Regions from separate parts of the Lentzea sp. HUAS TT2 genome, predicted to be linked through region 3. Evidence: riboswitches for the same ligand, from Rfam matches in the RefSeq annotation. Region 3 holds a riboswitch; each other region holds the start of a gene.
What was found. Region 3 has a riboswitch for glycine ahead of gcvH (glycine cleavage system protein GcvH). Riboswitches for the same ligand answer to the same signal wherever they lie in the genome.
Positions count from the first base shown of each region.

Region 1 (6,797 bases), 1.3 Mb from region 3:
AGATCCCGAGACGGTTCGGGAATTGGCTGACCTGTTCACCTCGTTGCACACGTTGTTGGTGAGAGCGGGCCTGCGGCAGTCCTGAGACGGCCGTGGCGGATCTTCAGGCGGGTGCAGTCTTGATCACGATCTGCCCGCAACGATTGAGCACACGGCCCGCTTGGCGGGTAGCGTCGGACATGTACGCCGGGGGATGCTCGGGTGTGAACCGGGTCGTCCCCGAACGAACAGAGGGAGGCGAGGCCCGATGAGCGAAATGCGCGTCGTCGGCGTGCGGGTGGAGCTGCCCCAGAACCAGCCGATCCTTCTTCTTCGCGAAACCGAGGGCGAGCGGTACCTGCCGATCTGGATCGGCAGTGTCGAGGCCACGGCGATCGCACTGGAGCAGCAGGGCGTGCGCCCGGCTCGTCCGCTCACCCATGATCTCCTCAAGGACATCATCGGGGCGCTGGGACGCAACCTCGAACAGGTTCGGATCACCGACCTGCAGGAGGGCACCTTCTTCGCGGAGCTCGTGTTCGACGGCGACGTGCGGGTCTCCGCGCGGCCTTCTGACTCGGTGGCGCTGGCGTTGCGGGTGGGCGTGCCGATCCACGCGGAGGAGTCCGTGCTGGCCGAGGCGGGCCTCATCATCCCGGACGAGCAGGAGGACGAGGTGGAGAAGTTCCGCGAGTTCCTCGACTCGATCTCCCCCGAAGACTTCAGGGGCGCCGACACCTAGATTTCAGGTGTGTCGCACTCCGTCTTGTATGGACCGTGAGGCAGTTCGTTTGGACGTCCCTCGATCGGACTACTTACGGTCGTTATGACCGCTAAACGATCACTAAACGTCACCTGAACGTCCCAGTTCGGGTGACGGTATGACTCTCCACTTGAGGTTGAGGGTCGCAACTCCCCGCGCGTCGCGTTGACCTGCCCTCGGACCGGTCTTACCGTCGAACTCGAGTGGACGTCGCTGCTTCACGAGAGTGGACGCAGCGGCTTGACGGTCATGAGTTTCGTGGCCGTTCCGAGGGGAGGCAGGCGTGGTCGAGGAAGCGCCCTTGAGGGCCGAATCCGGGCTGCAGGGTGAACTGTTCCCGGACTCCTCGCTGCCGGACGAGCTGGTCGGTTACCGAGGGCCCGCGGCGTGCCAGATCGCGGGCATCACGTACCGGCAGCTCGACTACTGGGCAAGGACCGGGCTGGTCGCGCCGACGATAAGGATGGCGCACGGCTCCGGGAGCCAGCGGTTGTACTCCTTCAAGGACATCCTGGTGCTCAAGGTCGTGAAGCGGCTGCTGGACACCGGTGTCTCGTTGCAGAACATCCGCGTGGCGGTCGACCACCTGCGCCGCCGCGGCGTGCAGGACCTGGCGCGCATCACGCTCTTCTCCGACGGCACGACGGTCTACGAGTGCACCTCGCCCGAAGAGGTCGTCGATCTGCTGCAGGGCGGTCAGGGCGTGTTCGGCATCGCGGTGAGCGGTGCGATGCGGGAGATCTCCGGCACGATCCACGAGTTCCCCGCAGAACGCGCGGACGGTGTCGAGATCGCGCCGATGACCGAGGACGAGCTGACCCGCCGGCGTCGCGAGCGCGCCACCGGCTGACCGGCCCGATGATCGTGGCCGACCGGCGGTCCTCCATGGCCGGTCGGCAGCAGCGCAGGCAGCCCGCTGCTCCCTAGCGTTGCCGGTATGACGCACACCGCCTCCTATCAGGTCGTGAAGGTGCTGGAAGCGGCGACGCAGCGCGCTCTCCGGCTGGAGTTCGGCTTCCTCGGCACCGAGAACCTGCTGATCTCGCTGATCGACACCATCGGACCCGGCCGCAAGCTCGGCGTGAAGTCGCTGCGGGCACAGGCGATGGCGCGGGGGCCGGAGCACTGGGCCGACGACGACGGTGGCGTCGTTCCCGAGGCTCATCCGGACGTCACGGCGTTGGTGAACATCGCCTGCGACCGCTTGGTCCTCGAGACCGTGCCACCCGTCAGCCGCGCGCTGGAGGAGTGTCTGCTCGCGGCGATCGCCCTGGCCGGCGACGGCGTGCTGACCACGACCCACCTCTCCCTCGCGTTGCTGGGGCAGCGATCCGGGCGTGCCGCCGACCTGTTCCTGTTGCGCGGCGTGGACGTCGAGGCGACGGCCGCCGCGGTGCGCGCCGATGCCGCGCGGCCCCACGCGGAGGTCGAGGAGGCGCCCGCCGTGCGGTTGCTGCGCAAGGCGGGGGCGTTGGAGGGGGAGTCCGGCGGCGGGTACGTGCGCTGGCTGGTGCGCTGGGTCGCGCGCGGTCAGGGGCTGGGCGGGCCAGTGCTGACCGTCGTGCGCAACGAGGCAGGACGACTGGCCGCGGCCGCGCGGCGGGACGTCTCGTCGCGGGACCTGGTGGCGGCGGTGCTGACGGTCGACCACCAGCTGACGGCGGCGGGCCGGAGGCTGAAGCCGGAGTTCGAGTCGGGTGGCGCGGCGGCGTTGCGCGCGGCGGGGGTGGACCCGGCCGCGTTGCCCGTCAGCGGTGGCGCGGTGGAGCGTGCGATGGAACGGGCGAAGCTCGTCGCGGCACGGCGCGGAGACGCCGTCGTGGGCACCACGCACCTGCTCGTGGCGGTGCGCGACGACCCGGCGGACCCCGTCGCGGGGGCGTTGAGCGGTCTCGGTGCTGAGATGTAGGTCGCGTCCCTAGGGACTAGGTGGGCTGCCTGCGGGTATTCTTCTCGGGTAGTCGCTGAACTCAGGCGGGAGAGACCGGGTTTCGAGCCCGGCGCCGAAGGAGCAAGTCCCTCCCCGGGAACCTCTCAGGCAACCAGGACCGCTGAGCGAGACGCCTCTGGAAAGTGGATCCCCCGGGATCCCGCCGACGGTGAAAGCCCACTCTGTTGTGGGTGAACCTCTCAGGCGCCCGACATCGGGTACGGACAGAGCGGGGAGGGCACAGGACCCGTGTGCCCGCAGCCACCCCGGAGGCGTTTGATGACGCAGGACCGCATTCCGCTCGCCGCTCTCGAGCACGGCACCCCGTTCGCCGACCGCCACGTCGGTCCGCGCCCCGCCGAACTCGCGCGCATCCTCGACGTCATCGGCGTCGGGTCGCTCGAGGAGCTGGCTCAGCACGCGGTGCCTTCGTCCATTCACGAGCGCGACCTCGTGCTGGACCTGCCCGCCCCGGCCACCGAGACCGAGGCGCTCGCGGAGCTGCGCGAGCTCGCGTCCCAGAACCGCCCGATGACGCAGATGATCGGCCTGGGCTACTACGACACCGTGACGCCGGGCGTGATCCTGCGCAACGTGCTGGAGTCGCCCGCCTGGTACACCGCGTACACGCCGTACCAGCCGGAGATCTCGCAGGGCCGTCTTGAAGCGCTGCTGAACTTCCAGACGATGGTCGGCGACCTGACGGGCCTGCCGGTCGCGAACGCGTCCATGCTGGACGAGTCGACCGCCGCCGCCGAGGCGATGACGCTGGTGCGCCGCGCGGGCAAGTCCAAGTCGAACAAGTTCGTCATCGACTCCGACACGCTGCCGCAGACGCTGGCCGTCATCGAGACGCGCGCCGAGCCGCTGGGCATCGAGATCGTCGTCGCCGACCTGTCGCAGGGCATCGAGGGTCTCGGCCTCGGCGGTGACTTCTTCGGCGTGCTGCTGTCCTACCCCGGCGCCTCCGGTGTCGTGCGCGACCAGGCCGCGTTGATCGAGGAGATCCACGCCGCCGGTGCACAGGCCGTCGTCGTCGCCGATCTTCTTTCTCTGACGCTGCTGCGCGCTCCCGGTGAGATCGGCGCGGACGTCGTCGTCGGCACCACGCAGCGCTTCGGCGTGCCGATCGGCTTCGGTGGCCCGCACGCCGGGTACATGGCCGTCCGGTCCGGTCTGGAGCGTCAGCTGCCCGGCCGTCTCGTCGGTGTCTCCGTCGACTCCGACGGCTCGCTGGCCTACCGCCTCGCGCTGCAGACGCGCGAGCAGCACATCCGCCGCGAGAAGGCCACGTCGAACATCTGCACCGCGCAGGTGCTGCTGGCCGTGATCGCGTCCATGTACGCCGTCTACCACGGTCCCGAGGGCCTGCGGTCGATCGCGACCCGCGTGCACCGCCTGGCCACCGTGCTCGCCACGGGCCTGTGCGAGGCCGGTCTCGAGGTCGTGCACGGCGAGTTCTTCGACACCGTCCAGGTGCGGGTCGAGGGGCAGGCCGCCGCTGTCGTCGCGAAGGCGCGCGAGGCCGGCATCAACCTCCGCAAGGTCGACGACGACGTCGTCGCAATCGCTTGCGACGAGAAGACCACGCGCGCGCACATCGTCGCGGTGTGGGAGGCGTTCGGCGTCACCGGGTCCGATGTGGACGCGATCGACGGCGACACCGCCGACGCCATCCCGGCCGACCTGCGCCGCACCTCGGACTACCTGACCCACCCGGTCTTCCACGCGCACCGCTCCGAGACCGCGCTGCTGCGCTACCTGCGCGCATTGTCGGACAAGGACGTCGCGCTGGACCGCAGCATGATCCCGCTCGGCTCCTGCACGATGAAGCTGAACGCCACCGCGGAGATGGAGTCCATCACGTGGCCGGAGTTCTCGACGCTGCACCCGTTCGCGCCCGTCGAGGACGCCGCCGGTCTGCTGAAGATCGTCTCGGACCTGGAGGCCTGGCTCGCCGAGGTCACCGGCTACGACGCGGTGTCGTTGCAGCCCAACGCCGGTTCGCAGGGTGAGTTCGCCGGCCTGCTGGCGATCCGCGCCTACCACCGCGCGAACGGCAACGCCGACCGCGACGTCTGCCTGATCCCGTCGTCCGCGCACGGCACCAACGCCGCGTCCGCCGTCATGGCCGGCATGCGCGTCGTCGTCGTGAAGTGCGACGACAAGGGCAACATCGACATGGGCCACCTGCGTTCCACGGTCGCCGAGCACGCCGACGACCTCGCCGCGATCATGATCACCTACCCGTCGACCCACGGCGTGTACGAGGACACCGTCCGCGAGGTCTGCGGCCTGGTCCACGACGCTGGCGGCCAGGTGTACGTCGACGGCGCGAACCTCAACGCGCTCATTGGCCTGGCCCGCTACGGCAAGTTCGGCTCGGACGTCTCGCACCTGAACCTGCACAAGACGTTCTGCATCCCGCACGGCGGCGGTGGCCCCGGCGTCGGCCCGATCGGCGTGAAGTCCCACCTCGCCCCGTTCCTGCCGAACCACCCGCTGCAGCCGACCGCCGGCCCCGCCACGGGCGTCGGCCCGATCAGCGCTGCCCCGTGGGGTTCCGCGTCGATCCTGCCGATCTCGTGGGCGTACGTGCGCATGATGGGCGGCGACGGCCTGCGCCGCGCGACCCTGACCGCCGTGGCCGCCGCGAACTACGTGGCCCGCCGCCTGGACGAGCACTACCCGGTCCTCTACACCGGCGAGGGCGGCTTCGTGGCCCACGAGTGCATCCTCGACCTGCGCCCGATCACCAAGGCCACCGGCGTGACGGTGGACGACGTGGCCAAGCGCCTCGCGGACTACGGCCTGCACGCCCCGACGATGTCGTTCCCTGTCGCCGGCACCCTGATGGTCGAGCCGACCGAGTCCGAGGACCTGGCCGAGATCGACAGGTTCATCGACGCGATGATCGCCATCAAGGGCGAGATCGACAAGGTCGGCGCCGGCGAGTGGTCCGTCGAGGACAACCCGCTGCGCAACGCCCCGCACACCGCGGCCTGCGTGACCGTGGGCGAGTGGAACCACCCGTACACCCGCGAGGAGGCCGTGTTCCCGGCCGGTACAGGTGCTCCGAAGATCTGGCCGCCGGTCCGCCGCATCGACGGCGCGAAGGGCGACCGCAACCTGGTCTGCTCTTGCCCGCCGCTCTCGGCGTACAGCAGCTGATCTGAGGTCGTGAGGGGAAACGGGCGCACTCGGGGGTGCGCCCGTTTTTCATGCCCCGACGGGACAGGCGTCGTCGCCGCAGTTCTCGTCGGCGCTGATGCCCGGCTTGTTCAGGTCGTGCTCGAACGCGAAGTGGAAGCAGTCGGGGTGCATCCGCTCGAACAGCTCGAAGTCTTCCTTCTCCAGCTCCACCGGCTCGCCACAACGCTGGCACGTCTGTTCATCTGACACGGCCGAATGGTCTCACCCGCGCCGTGCGAACACGACCGCACCGTCCTCGCCGAGCAGCCACTGCGCCTCGACGGTGAACCCGGCCTCCCGCAGCCACGCCGCGACCCGCTCGGGCTTTCGCAGGTGGACGTGCACGCGCATCGGATGCCCGCCGTAGCCCTGCGTCTTCAACCGCGACTCGTCGCCGACGTGGAAACCGAGCTGCAGCAACCCGTCCGGCCGCAGCGCATCCCGGAAGTGCCCGAACACCACGGGCACCAGCTCGTCCGGCACGTGGATCAACGACCACCAGGCGATGATCCCGCCGACCTGGTCTGGGAGCGGTTCGGTCATCGACCCCACCTCGAACCGCAGCCCTGGGTGGTTCCGCCGGGCCAGCGCGATCATCGCGGGGGAGAGGTCGATCCCGAACGCGTCCACGCCGAGCCCGTCCAGCAGCGCCGTGATGGCGCCGGGTCCGCAGCCGACGTCCGCGACGGGACCGCGCACCTCCTCCGCGAACAGCCGCAGCGCCGCCCGCAGGTGCGGCAGGCCGTCCAGGAGGTCGCGCGTCTGCTCGGCATAGCTGATCGCGACCGTGTCGTAGGAGTCGCGGGTGTCGGTGAGCCAGTCGTCCACGCCGAGGGAAGTTACTCCTCGAACGGCTCCGGCCGGTGCCGTCCGAACAAGGCCAGCGAGGAGATCCAGACGTCCGGGTCGCCGTCCCAGTCCAGCGCCTTGATC
Region 1 is NZ_CP196667.1:429,198-435,994, reverse strand. Features, by position in the region: gene ACSHWB_RS02215 (MerR family transcriptional regulator) at 1-85, shown strand, start outside; gene ACSHWB_RS02210 (bifunctional nuclease family protein) at 248-721, shown strand; gene ACSHWB_RS02205 (MerR family transcriptional regulator) at 1,026-1,592, shown strand; gene ACSHWB_RS02200 (Clp protease N-terminal domain-containing protein) at 1,680-2,651, shown strand; glycine riboswitch at 2,708-2,803, shown strand; glycine riboswitch at 2,807-2,902, shown strand; gene gcvP (aminomethyl-transferring glycine dehydrogenase) at 2,952-5,843, shown strand; gene ACSHWB_RS02190 (hypothetical protein) at 5,892-6,074, opposite strand; gene ACSHWB_RS02185 (class I SAM-dependent methyltransferase) at 6,087-6,692, opposite strand; gene ACSHWB_RS02180 (maleylpyruvate isomerase family mycothiol-dependent enzyme) at 6,704-6,797, opposite strand, start outside.
Region 1: it holds a riboswitch for glycine, as region 3 does, so the genes downstream of both, gcvP (aminomethyl-transferring glycine dehydrogenase) here and gcvH (glycine cleavage system protein GcvH) in region 3, are expected to answer to the same signal.

Region 2 (6,797 bases), 930 kb from region 3:
GGGCATCGGCAACACGTGGTTCGTGATCCAGCCCAACGGCAAGCGCAACGTCGAGTGCCTCCCGCCTGGTGTGACGGTTCCGGCTGCGTAACCCCAAAGCATCCCGATAGGACGGTCCTTCTGAGACACACGACACCCTGACACGGTGAGACCCCGGCCCTGGGGAAGGGGCCGGGGTTCCCGTCGTTTCGCTCCCAGGGTCACCAAAGCCGAAGGGGCGCCACCAGATCTCCGGTGGCGCCCCTTCGGTCTGTCGGATCAGAGCGTGGAGTACAGCGGGTGCTTGGCCGCCAGCACCTCGACGCGCGCACGCAGCTCGTCGATCGCCGCGCCCGGCTTCAGGGCCTCCGCGATCACGTCGGCGACCTCGATGAAGTCCACCTCGCCGAACCCGCGGGTGGCCAGCGCCGGCGTGCCGATCCGCAGACCGGACGTCACCATCGGCGGACGCGGGTCGTTCGGGACGGCGTTGCGGTTGACCGTGATGCCGATCTGGTGCAGCACGTCCTCGGCCTGCTTGCCGTCGAGCTCGGAGTTCACCAGGTCGACGAGGACCAGGTGCACGTCCGTGCCGCCGGTGAGCACCTTCACGCCGGCCGCGGCGACGTCCGCCTGCGACAGACGCTCCGCCAGGATCCGCGACCCCTCGAGCGTGCGGCGCTGGCGGTCGGCGAACTCCGGCGAGGCGGCGTGCTTGAACGCCACGGCCTTGGCCGCGATCACGTGCTCCAGCGGGCCGCCCTGCTGGCCGGGGAACACCGCCGAGTTGATCTTCTTGGCGATGTCGGCGTCGTTCGACAGGATCACGCCGCCACGGGGACCACCGAGGGTCTTGTGGGTCGTGGTCGTCGTGACGTGCGCGTGCGGCACGGGCGACGGGTGCAGGTCGGCGGCGACGAGGCCGGCGAAGTGCGCCATGTCGACCATCAGGTAGGCGTCGACCGAGTCCGCGATGCGGCGGAACTCGGCGAAGTCCAGCTGGCGCGGGTAGGCGGACCAACCGGCCACGATCAGCTTCGGGCGGTGCTCGGTCGCGAGGCGCTCGACCTCGGCCATGTCGACGCGGCCATCGGAGTCCGCGACGTGGTACGGCACGACGTTGTAGAGCTTGCCGGAGAAGTTGATGCGCATGCCGTGCGTCAGGTGGCCGCCGTGCGCGAGGTCCAGGCCCAGGATCGTGTCGCCGGGCTGGAGCAGCGCGAACATCGCGGCCGCGTTGGCCTGCGCGCCCGAGTGCGGCTGGACGTTCGCGAAGCCGGCGCCGAAGAGCGACTTGATGCGCTCGATGGCGAGGCGCTCGACGACGTCCACGTGCTCGCAGCCGCCGTAGTAGCGACGGCCGGGGTAGCCCTCGGCGTACTTGTTCGTGAGGACGGAACCCTGGGCCTGCAGCACCGACACGGGCGTGAAGTTCTCCGAGGCGATCATCTCGAGAGTGCCCTGCTGGCGCGCCAACTCGGCCGCAACGGCTTCGGCGACCTCGGGGTCGTACTCCGCGAGGGAAGCGTTGAACTGGTCGGACATCTGGAGAATCTCCCTACTTGGCGCGCTTGTAGAACGGAAGTGCGACGACCTCGACGGCCTGCTTCTTGCCGCGGACGTCCACCAGCAGTGGGGTGCCGGGCTCAGAGCTGGCACGGGTCACGTAGGCCATGGCGACGGAGTAGCCGAGGGTCGGGGACAGCGCGCCCGACGTCACCTCGCCCACGACCTCGTCGCCGTTGAGCACCGCGTAACCGTGACGCGGTGCGCGGCGCTCGGGGGTCTTCAGTCCGACCAGGACCGAGTCCACACCGGACTCCGACACCTTGGTCAGCGCTTCGCGGCCCACGAAGTCGCCGGGCTTGTCGAGCTTCACGACGCGGCCCAGGTTCGCGTTGTACGGCGTCAACGACGTCGTGAGCTCGTTGCCGTACAAGGGCATCCCGGCTTCGAGACGCAGCGTGTCGCGGCAGCCGAGACCGCACGGCTTGAGCTCGTGCGCCTCACCGGCGGACAGCAGCGCCGCCCAGACGGCCGGCGCGTCGGCGGGCGCGACGAACAGCTCGAAGCCCTCCTCGCCGGTGTAGCCGGTACGGGCGAGCAGCGCGTCGACGCCGGCGACCGTGGACGGGTACGAGGCGTAGTACTTGACCGTCGCCAGGTCCGTCTCGGTCAGGCCGGACAGGATCTCGACGGACTTCGGGCCCTGGATCGCGATCAACGCGTAGTCGGTCGAGGAGTCGGTGACGACGGTGTCGAATCCGGCGGCGCGCTCGACCAGCGCGTCAGCCACGACGGCGGCGTTCGAGGCGTTCGCGACGACCATGAACTCCTCCTCGCCCAGGCGGTACACGATCAGGTCGTCGATCACGCCGCCGTCGGCCTGGGTGATCATCGTGTAGCGGGCCTTGCCGACGGCCAGCGCGGAGATGTGGCCGACCAGCGCGTAGTCGAGGGCCTCGCCGGCCTGCGGACCGGTCAGCACGATCTCACCCATGTGCGTGAGGTCGAACAGGCCCGCGGTCGTGCGCACGGCGTGGTGCTCCGCGAGCTCTGACGAGTAGCGCAGCGGCATCCGCCAGCCCGCGAAGTCGGTGAACATCGCGCCGAGCTGCTCGTGCTCGGCGTTCAGAGGCGTGAGGCGGGACATCAGAACGCTCCTCCAGGGTGCGCCGAAGAGCCGGACGCGGCCGGCTGAGGCATCAGAAGAATGACACGGTCCATCGGAGACTCCTCACTAGAGCGAGCCTCCCCCTCTGTCATGAGCCTGAGAGCTTCGCCGCGCGGAGCGCGACTTGCACCGTGGGCGAGGCCGCTGATGGGCCTGCTTTCCAGAGTTGCCTTCGTCGCGCGGTACCTGTGCCTGAGAGATTCCGGGGAGGGATTGCTCCTTCGGCGCCCACCCGGGATGAACGAACTCCCGAGGGGTCTCTTCCGCGCGACATCGACGGCCGTGTTCAGTTGTCAGCCCCAGACGCTAGCAGGCCAAACGTCACAGCGGGACGCCCTGCGCAGTCTTCTCGACCACCTTGCGCTCCGCCCAGAAGGACAGGAACGGGACGGTGCCGGCGAGCAGCACCAGCAGGGTGCCCTTGATCGACCAGCGGAGCTTGAGCGCCAGGTCGACGGAAATCACCAGGTAGATGGCGTAGAGGAAGCCGTGGATCGGGCCGACGACCTTCATCGCGCCGCCCATGTCCGCGGCGTACTTGAGCACCATCGCCACGACCAGGAGCAGCAGGAAGACTCCGACCACGTAAGCCATGACCCTGAACCGGGTCAACGCACCCTTCATCTGCCCGCCTTCGCTCAACGACCGTCCCGCGCGTTGAGGTTCGCGAGCATGCGGTTGTAGGCCGCGAGCTCCGCGTCTTCTTCGTCGTCGAGGTACTCGACAGGCGCGGGTTTGACGGCGTCAACGGTAGCCACTGGGCGTGGAGCAGCCGCAACCGGCTCCGGTGCGAGTTCCTCGTCACGGCGCTGGCGTGCCAAACGACGGAACCGCCACACCATGAAGAGGGGGAAGAGGCCGAAGAGCGGCCACTGGAGCACGTACCCGAGGTTCTGGAACGTGCCGCTGGCGGACTCGAAGCGCTGCCACTGCCACCAGGCGAGTCCGCAACAGGCGACCAGCGCCGCCACACAGGCGAACGCGATCAGCACACGTTGGGGAGTAAAGAGGCCGCGCACGACCTCAACACTACTTGGGTGAGGCCTCCTGACGGAGGCCACCCCGTGGGGGATCCGGGGGCTCGCCCCCGGCTGGGGCGTGGGGGCTTGGCCCCCACAAGACACGCGAAGCGATCGAGGTGAGCGCATTCCGCGAACATGGGGGCCCCAATCGTGGAGCCCCGGTCCACTACGCCACGCCGTCCCGGCGCTGCCTCTGCAGACGAGCAACGCACCAAGCCGCGGCGGAGCCACGACGAAGGTGCTGGAGAACCGTCATCGGTCCCAGGCGCCTCCCGAGATCGGCAGGAGACAGACCCGCCGCGCGGTAGTCGAGCGCGCGCTGGTCCAACGGGCTGATGCCCGCGTCCCACCACTGCTCGGCCTCGGCGACGTCGCCCACCAGCTGCCAGTAGCTCGCCGCGGCGGCGAGCAGTGCCTCGGGTGCCTCCGGCGCCCGCTTGCGCATCGCGGCCACGTAGGCCGGATCCGCCGAGTCGACCTTGACCAAGCCACGCGACCCGCTCCTGCCTCCCCGCTGCACGGGGATGCCTGGCGCCGAGGGGGGAGCCTCCGCGAGCCACGCGTTCTTGATCCGGTTCACCTCCTGCATCTCTGCGTCATCAGACCGTTCAGCCGCCCACTGCTGCAACAGCTCGTGGACCCCGGAGTCCTCGACCATATGTGCCTCCTCGTCGGTCGGGGATCGGCCATTGCAGCGGAAGGTATTCGGTAGGTCTGACAATCGCCAGACCCTGAATCCCCAGAACACCCGTTACCAGTGCGTGATTGGCCTCATTCCACCCATCCGGCTCAACGCAGACGGCCGAAGATCACCCACCGTCACTAGCTGAGCGGGGTGGCCGTGCCGAAGAGGCTCCTGATGAAGGTGATGATCGACTCCGCGCCCTGACGCAGCCAGCCGAGGACCTGCTGCACCGCCGAAGCGGACTGCTCGGGCTGGGTGATCAGGAGGAACAGCACCAGCGCGACGCCCGCCAGCACTAGCACCTTCTTGAGGTTCACAGGTACCTCTCCGTCCGTGTGGTTCACCGGTCAGGCGGCGGACCGCCCGTGTCACCCGTCATGGTCCCTCATTCACCCTTGCGATGAACAACGACCACGCCCAAGTCGTGCCAGGATCCACCAGCCACGCACGCCTGCGTGACGGCCAACGTCACCCGAATGGCGGCTAAAGAGGGGCGTCAACAGCGCCGATGTCCTGGGCACGAGGTGAACACGGACACCCTCGCATCCCACAGCTTGGAAGAGAGACAGTTGCACCGGGCCTCACCCGGATGCCGAAGTCCCCCCATCACGCACTGTCACGCTCTCGTGGCGTTATTAATGCGCACCCGAACATTCATCCAATTACTCCAGACCGCCGCAGTTCCATAATCCTGTCGGCCGCCACACCCATGTCGGCAAGCACTTCATCGGTGTTCGTTCCGGTCGGAACAGGAGCCGTGGGAACCGTGGCGGGAGTGCGGTCGAAGCGAGGCGCCGGCGCCGGGTGCGGCGAGCCCGACACGTCCACGAAAGTGTCGCGTGCGGCGTTGTACGGGTGATGTGCCGCCTCGGCGGGGGTCAGCACCGGGGCCAGGCAGGCGTCCGTGTCCCGCGCGAGGTCCGCCCACTCGTCCCGCGGCCGGGTCTTCACCGCCGCCGCGATGCGTTCCCGCAGCTCAGGCCAGTTCGCCGGATCGTTGCGCGAGGGCGCGTCCTCCAGGCCCAGCACGCGCACCAGGTCGGCGTAGAACCTCTCCTCCAGCGCGCCGATGGCCACGTACCGCCCGTCCGCTGCCTCGTAGACGTCGTAGAACGGCACTCCACCGTCGAGCATGTTCTCGCCGCGCCCGCCCGACCACATGCCCGCGGACCGCATCCCGTGCAGGAACGTCGTCAGCAACGCCGCCCCGTCGACCATCGCGGTGTCCACGACCTGGCCACGCCCGGAGCGCTCCCGTTCATACAGTGCGGCGAGCACGCCGAGGGCCAGCAGCAGCCCTCCCCCGCCGAAGTCGCCCAGGAGGTTGATCGGGAACGACGGCGGCCCGCCGGCCCGTCCCAGCGGCTCCAGCGCGCCCGCTACGGCGATGTAGTTGATGTCGTGGCCGGCGCGGTCGGCGAGCGGCCCGTCCTGGCCCCAGCCGGTCATGCGGCCGTAGACGAGGCGCGGGTTGCGGGCCAGGCACTGCGCGGGGCCGATGCCCAGCCGTTCGGTCACGCCCGGCCGGAAGCCCTCGATCAGCACGTCCGAGCGCTCGACCAGACCGAGGACGAGCTCGGCGCCCTCGGGTGTGCGCGTGTCGATGGCGATCGAGCGCCGGTTGCGGCCGAGGAAGTCACCGGGGACGGTCTGCACGCTCCCCGGCTTGTGCACCTGGACGACGTCGGCGCCGAGGTCGGCCAGCACCATGGCACCGAACGGCGCGGGCGCGAGGCCGGCGAGCTCGACGACCTTCAGTCCTGCGAGAGGCCCCGTCACAGGGACCTCGCGATGATTTCCTTCATGATCTCGTTCGTGCCGCCGTAGATCCGCTGCACGCGGGCGTCGGACCAGGCACGTGCGATCGGGTACTCGTTCATGTAGCCGTAGCCGCCGAACAGCTGCACGCACTCGTCGACGACCTTGCTCAGCCGGTCGCTGGCCCACCACTTCGCCATCGCCGCGGTCGGCACGTCCAGTTCGCCCTTCAGGTGCTTCTCGACGCACTCGTCGATGAACGCCCTGGTCACGGCCGCCTCGGTGGCGCACTCGGCGAGCTTGAACCGGGTGTTCTGGAACTTGATCAGCTCCTTGCCGAACGCCTTGCGGTCCTTCACGTACTTCAGCGTGACGTCCACGGCGGCCTCGATGCCCGCGATGCAGCAGACGCCGATGATCAGGCGTTCCTGCGGCAGCTGCTGCATGAGCTGGATGAACCCGAGGCCCTCCTGCTCGCCGAGGAGGTTCGAGGCGGGCACCCGCACGTCGTCGAAGAACAGCTCGGCGGTGTCCTGGCCCTTCATGCCGACCTTGTCGAGCACGCGGCCGCGCCGGATGTCGTTCTCCACGACGAGCAGCGAGATGCCCTGCGCGCCCTGGGCGGGGTCGGTCTTGGCCACCACGATCACCAGGTCGGCCTGCACGCCGTTCGTGATGA
Region 2 is NZ_CP196667.1:816,957-823,753, forward strand. Features, by position in the region: gene ACSHWB_RS04155 (COG4315 family predicted lipoprotein) at 1-91, shown strand, start outside; gene glyA (serine hydroxymethyltransferase) at 259-1,524, opposite strand; gene gcvT (glycine cleavage system aminomethyltransferase GcvT) at 1,538-2,632, opposite strand; glycine riboswitch at 2,732-2,822, opposite strand; glycine riboswitch at 2,824-2,929, opposite strand; gene ACSHWB_RS04170 (DUF3817 domain-containing protein) at 2,975-3,277, opposite strand; gene ACSHWB_RS04175 (hypothetical protein) at 3,292-3,672, opposite strand; gene ACSHWB_RS04180 (transcriptional regulator) at 3,842-4,333, opposite strand; gene ACSHWB_RS04185 (hypothetical protein) at 4,498-4,677, opposite strand; gene ACSHWB_RS04190 (CaiB/BaiF CoA transferase family protein) at 5,015-6,139, opposite strand; gene ACSHWB_RS04195 (acyl-CoA dehydrogenase family protein) at 6,136-6,797, opposite strand, start outside.
Region 2: it holds a riboswitch for glycine, as region 3 does, so the genes downstream of both, gcvT (glycine cleavage system aminomethyltransferase GcvT) here and gcvH (glycine cleavage system protein GcvH) in region 3, are expected to answer to the same signal.

Region 3 (6,797 bases):
ATCTCCGCCGGAGTCTCCTCCGGCAGTTCGATAACACCTGATCGAGTGAAAGGGTTGCGCAACGGCCGCCGCCGTTCGCGATGGGGCAGCCCCTCGCCGATCAGGTGCTGGTGCGCCATGTTCCAGATCTGGCAAGGCCAACGGCGCCGGCGCAGCCACCCCGGACAGGCCTTGCAGCGGCCGTCCTCGTCCGGCTGGTGCACGGTCAGCAGCAACCGCCAGCCGTCCGCAAGGCGGTGGATCTCCGCGCGGGCCAGCGGAACCAGTGCCTCGGCCTCTCCGTGCTCCGCGACTTTGTCCAGCAATGCCAAGCGTTGCAGCACCGCGTCGCGCAGGGTCTCGTCCATCACATCTTCGCCGTGGCCTGGTCGAGCAAGGAGCCCAGCCGCCGCGTCTGAGTGGCGGACATCACAGCGGTCTCGCCCGGTGGCGTGACCAGCAGGACCCTGTCGTTCTCGACCAGGACGGTCATCGATCTGTCCCGACCGAACGGGTCGTGGCAGTGGATCCATCCCTGTGGTTCAGCCATGGAATCTCCCTTCGAGGGACACCCGACTCCGTCTTCATCGGCCGAACCCCCTGCTCGCCGCACCGCGCAGCAGCGAATTCACTCGTTTGCTGGACGGGCCGGACACGGGCGGTGGTCCACTCGGGGAAACTTTTGGGTCGCGTTTCGGTGGGGGTGCTGGGCGCGCCTGCCTCAAGCCCGCTATATTTGGACACGGCGGCCCCGCTCCCAGTGACCCCCAGGCTGGTTGAGCGCGGCCGCCCTTTACGTGGCGGGCTCTGGCGCATCGACCTTTGGTCGATTTCGCCAGAGCCCGCAGTGCTTATCGGGGGACACCCCCGCGCCCCCGGGCTTTCTTCCTCCTTTTGCTCCGCATGTACTTGCGCTCGCTCTGCGCGAAATCCCGTTGCGTCCCGCCCTCTCGTACGCTGTAAGTTCCTCGTACACCGTAAGGGGGAGGAACATGACTTCGACGATTGAGAAGACCGGGGTGCACCCGCATCCCCAGCGCTGGGCGGTGCTCGGCGTGCTCTGCCTGTCCGTGATGGTCGTGGTGCTGGACAACACCGTGCTCAACGTGGCGATCCCGTCGATCTCCACCGGCCTGGACGCCAGCACCGCGGACATCCAGTGGATGATCAACGCCTACTCGCTGGCGCTGGCGGGCCTGCTGCTCACGACCGGGTCGCTCAGCGACAGGTTCGGCCGCAAGCGCGCACTGCTGGCAGGCCTGGTCCTGTTCGGCACGGGCAGCGCGGTCGCGGCCTACGCGGGTTTGTCCGAGGCGCTGATCGCGGCACGCGGGTTCATGGGCATCGGCGCCGCGGTGCTGATGCCGGGCACGCTGGCCGTGCTGATGCAGCTGTTCGACGACAGGGAACGCCCGAAGGCCATCGGCATCTGGGCCGCCGTCACGAGCCTCGGCTTCGCGGCGGGGCCGGTGATCGGCGGCGCGCTGATCAAGCACTTCTGGTGGGGCTCGGTGTTCCTGATCAACGTGCCGGTGGCGGTCCTCGCGATCGCGGCCGTGGTGATGCTGGTACCGGAGTCCAAGGACCCGGCCGTGCGCAAGCCGGACGTGCTCGGCTCGATCCTGTCGATCATCGGCATGGTGTCGATCGTGTACGCGGTGATCGAGGTGCCGGAGCACGGGTTCGGCTCCTCGGAGTTCGGCGTTCCGGTCGTGATCGGCCTGGTCACGATGACGGGTTTTGCCCTGTGGGAACGGCACACCGCCGACCCGATGCTCGACCTCGGGTTCTTCCGGAACCGCCGCTTCACCGGCGCGGTGGCGTCGGGCGTGCTCGCCGCGTTCGGCATGGCGGGCTCGCTCTTCCTGCTGACACAACACCTTCAGGGCGTGCTCGGCTACAGCCCGTTGGAGGCGGGTGTGCGGGTGGCGCCGATGGCGATCGCGTTGCTCGTCACCAGCAACACGTTGGGACAGCTGGTGATCAAGCTCGGCGCGGGCACGGCGATGCTGCTCGGCATGACGATCGTCGCGGCCGGCGTGGCATTGCTGTCGATCGGCACGACCTACCCGCCGACGCTGGCCGGTCTGATCCTGATCGGCGTGGGTGTCGGTGTGTCCCAACCGGTCGCGGTCAACGCGCTGATGGGCTCGATCCCGCCGGAACGCGCCGGCATCGCGTCCGGGCTGTCGGGCACGCTGACCGAGCTGGGCTCCTCGTTCGGCATCGCGGTGCTCGGCGCGCTGCTGTCGGCGCGGTTCGTGGCCTCGCTGCCGGACGGCGTTCCAGGACGGTCTTTGAGCGAGGCGCTGCACAGCGGCGCGGACATCACCGTCGTGCGCGAGGCGTTCTCCAACGGCATGAGCGTGAGCCTCGCGATCGGGGCGATCGCCGTGTTCCTGGGAGGTGTTGTGGCCAGCGTGCTGCTGCGGCGTGCCTAGGATCGGCCTGTGGAGAGCGTGTGGTTCGGCAAGCCCAGGCCCAGCAGCGGTCAGCCCCTCGGCCTGAGCCGGGAGGCGATCGTCCGCAAGGCGCTGGAGATGCTGGACCGGGACGGCATGCAGAAGCTCTCCATGCGCAAGCTCGCGGCGGAACTGGGCGCGGCGCCCATGTCGCTGTACTGGCACGTGCCGACCAAGGACGCGCTGATCGAGCTCTGCCTGGACGAGATCTACGGCGAGTTCCCGCTGCCGGGCCCCGAGGACGACTGGGAGACGGCTGTGCGCGCGATGATGCACGCGATGCGTCATCTCGCGCACAAGCACCCGTGGTGGGTCCGGGGCATCGGCGAGTTCAACAGCATCGGCCCGAAGGCCGTGGCGATGAGCGACGCGATGTTCGAACCGATGACGAGGGCAGGTCTGTCGCTGCCCGCGGCGGCGCGGTCGATCTCGACGATCTCCAGTTTCGCCATCGGGTACGCGATCGCCGAGGTCAACTTCGTGGCGCGCGGCGGCATGGACTCGCCGCCGCCGGACCTGCCGAAGATCGCGGACCTGTACCGGGAGAAGCACCCGAACTACGTCAGGATGCTGGACGAACCGGAGCTGTGGTCGCTGGAGGGGCAGTTCGAGTTCGGCCTCGACTGCGTGATCGACGGCATCAAGGCGCGCGTCGAGGCCCTCAGATAGGCGAAACCCCCGCAGCGATTGACGCGTGCGGGGGCCTCATTCATTCAGTTGGCTTTCAGACCACGGACTCCAGCGGCGTGTGCAGCAGGCCGGTCGCCTCGGCCACCGGGCCGTTGGTCAGCAGACCGGCGTGCACGTTCAGGCCCAGGGCCAACGAACGGTCGTCCTTGAGCGCCTTCTCCCAGCCCTTGTCGGCCAGCGCGACCGCGTACGGCAGCGTCACGTTGGTCAGCGCGTAGGTCGAGGTGCGCGGGACGGCGCCCGGCATGTTCGCGACGCAGTAGAACACCGAGTTGTGGACCTCGTAGGTCGGCTCGGCGTGCGTGGTGGCGCGGGAGTCCTCGAAGCAACCGCCCTGGTCGATGGCGATGTCGACGAGTACCGAACCCGGCTTCATGTCCGCGACGAGCGCGTTCGACACGAGCTTCGGGGCCGCGGCACCGGGGACGAGCACGGCGCCGATGACCAGGTCGGCCTCGCGGACGGCCTGCTCGATGGCGAACGAGTTCGAGGCCAGCGTGCGCAGACGGCCCTGGAACTGGGCGTCGATCTGGCGCAGGCGGTCGACGTTGGTGTCGAGGATCTGCACGTCCGCGCCCATGCCGACGGCGATGGTGGCGGCGTTGACGCCGGCCACGCCACCGCCGATGACGACCACGCGGGCAGGGGCGACACCGGGGACGCCGCCGGGCAGCACGCCGCGGCCACCGGAGGGCTTCATCAACGAGTACGCGCCGACCTGCGGGGCCAGGCGGCCCGCGACCTCGGACATCGGGGCGAGCAGCGGCAGCGAGCGGTTCGGCAGCTGCACGGTCTCGTAGGCGATGGCCGTGGTGCCGGACGCGAGCAGCGCCTCGGTCAGCGGCTTGTCGGCGGCGAGGTGCAGGTACGTGAAGAGGGTCTGGCCGGCGCGGAGACGGGGGTACTCCTCGGCGATCGGCTCCTTGACCTTGAGAACCAGGTCACCTTCCGCCCACACGTCGTCGGCGGTCGGGAGGATCTTGGCGCCCGCGGCGAGGTACTCCTCGTCGGTGATCGCGGAACCGAGACCGGCGCCCTGCTCGACGTACACGTCGTGCCCGCGGCTGGTCAGTTCGTGCGCACCGGCAGGCGTGAGAGCGACGCGGTACTCGTGGTTCTTGATCTCGCGGGGAACTGCGATCCGCACGATGACTCCTCCGTTCGGTGGCCGACATCTCATAATGTGGGCCAGTCGCAAGGTCATGTCACTGTGCGGTTCGCACTATCCGGTACCCCTCTGGTTGTTCATCTAGGACAGAGCGACCTGAGCCTCGTTCGCGTTCGGGTCGACCGTCTCGCGTTGACACTCGGCGGGGGCGCACATAGCGTTCGCGCCGAGAACTGAACACCGGCCGCGGCGCGCAAGCGTCAGAACCCGAGTGGGAGAGACCTCGACGAACCGGTCGGGGCGCCGAAGGGGCAAGCTCCCGCACACTCTCAGGCAGCAAGACCGCTCGGGGTAGGCAACTCTGCACGGCGGAGGGGGCGCAAGTTTCCTGACCCGTCACAGCCAGAGGAGTCGTCGCCGTGGAGTTCCCCGAGAACCTGCTCTACACCGCCGAGCACGAGTGGGTCGACTGGACGCCGGGCACCCAGGACCCGCTGACCTGCGGAATCACCGAGTACGCCGCTGATGCGCTCGGTGACATCGTCTTCGTCCAGCTGCCCGACGTCGGTGCCAAGGTCGTCACCAACGCGGTCTGCGGCGAGCTGGAGTCCACCAAGTCCGTCAGCGACCTGTTCTCGCCCGTCACCGGTGAGGTGATCGAGGTCAACAGCGCCGTCGTGGACGACCCGGCGATCGTGAACAGCGACCCGTACGGCGCCGGCTGGCTGTTCAAGGTCCGCGTCGAGTCGGCCGAGAACCTGCTCACGGCGGCGAAGTACGCCGAACTCACGCAGAGCAGTTGATTCTGGGCATGACTGACCGCCCCACCACCACGAAGGACTGATCAGTGGCGATCAGCGTTTTCGACCTCTTCTCCGTCGGCATCGGACCGTCCAGCTCGCACACGGTCGGCCCGATGCGCGCGGCCGCGATGTTCGTCGAGAAGCTCGGCGCGCGTGTGTCCGAAGTGGACCGCGTGCACGTCGAGCTGTTCGGCTCACTGGGTGCGACCGGTCACGGTCACGGCAGCCCCAAGGCCGTGTTCCTGGGCCTCGAAGGCAACCACCCGGAGGAAGTCGATCCCACCGCCGCGGCCCACCGCGTCGAGGAGATCATCTCCGGCGGACGGCTCAAGCTCGGCGGTGCGCATGAGATCGGCTTCGTGCACGACCGCGACCTCGTCATGCACCGCCGCAAGTCACTCCCGTTGCACCCCAACGGGATGAGCTTCGAGGCGTTCGCCGGCGGCAAGCCGGTCGAGCACGCCGTCTACTACTCGATCGGCGGCGGTTTCGTCGTCGACGAGAACGCGTCGGGCACCGACCGCATCAAGCCGGACTCGACGCCGCTGGCACATCCGTTCCTGACCGGCGACGAGCTCCTCGCGCGGTGTCGCGAGACCGGCCTGTCGATCAGCGAGATCATGATGGCCAACGAGCTGTCGTGGCGCACGGAAGCCGAGGTCCGCCAAGGACTTCTGCACATCTGGCACGTCATGCAGGAATGCGTCGAACGCGGCTGCAACGAGCACGGCGTCCTGCCCGGCGGCCTGAAGGTCCGCCGGCGTGCCGCCGAGATGCGCAAGACGCTGGAGAAGGAGCACTTCGTCACCGACCCGTTGCGGGTCATGGACTGGGTGACCCTCTTCGCGCTGGCGGTCAACGAGGAGAACGCGGCGGGCGGCCGTGTCGTCACCGCACCGACCAACGGCGCGGCCGGCATCGTCCCGGCGGTCCTGCACTACTACACGAAGTTCGTGCCAGGGGCGTCCGACGACGGCGTGGTTCGCTTCCTCCTGACGGCAGGTGCGATCGGCGTGCTGTTCAAGGAGAACGCGTCCATCTCCGGCGCCGAGGTCGGCTGCCAGGGAGAGGTCGGCTCGGCCTGCTCGATGGCCGCCGGAGGTCTCGCCGAGGTGCTCGGCGGCACCCCCGAACAGGTCGAGAACGCCGCCGAGATCGCCATGGAGCACAACCTCGGCCTGACGTGCGACCCGATCGGCGGGCTGGTGCAGATCCCGTGCATCGAACGCAACGCGGTCGCGTCGATCAAGGCCATCACGGCCGTGCGCATGGCCTTGCGCGGCGACGGCTCGCACTTCGTCTCGCTGGACAAGGTCATCAAGACCATGCGGGACACCGGCAAGGACATGTCGGTGAAGTACAAGGAGACGGCTCGCGGCGGACTCGCCGTGAACGTCATCGAGTGCTGACGTCCGCCAGCATGTCGATCTGGTACACCGCCCACTGCGCGCTCTCGCCATCCACTTCGGACAGACGGGCGCGCAGTGAGGCGGTGAGCAGCCACTCCCGGATCGGGTCGCCGGGCTCCGGCCAGAGATCCCAACTGGCGGCGGACCGTCCGCTGCCGGCCAGCAAGTCGTAGGACCAGTCCCGGGCGAGCTCCGCGACGACCGCCGGGGGAAGGCCGTCGACGACGCGCAGCCACGGGCTCACGTCCTGATCCATCTGGGCCGCGGCCCAGATCAGCTCGGCGACCTCTAGCCTGCGCTCCTCGTTGCCGGCGGCGCGGACGACGGTCTCGGTGAGCAGCGATCG
Region 3 is NZ_CP196667.1:1,747,280-1,754,076, reverse strand. Features, by position in the region: gene ACSHWB_RS08550 (hypothetical protein) at 1-347, opposite strand, end outside; gene ACSHWB_RS08545 (hypothetical protein) at 347-529, opposite strand; gene ACSHWB_RS08540 (MFS transporter) at 972-2,420, shown strand; gene ACSHWB_RS08535 (TetR/AcrR family transcriptional regulator) at 2,430-3,110, shown strand; gene ald (alanine dehydrogenase) at 3,166-4,278, opposite strand; glycine riboswitch at 4,502-4,594, shown strand; gene gcvH (glycine cleavage system protein GcvH) at 4,659-5,042, shown strand; gene ACSHWB_RS08520 (L-serine ammonia-lyase) at 5,087-6,451, shown strand; gene ACSHWB_RS08515 (hypothetical protein) at 6,438-6,797, opposite strand, start outside.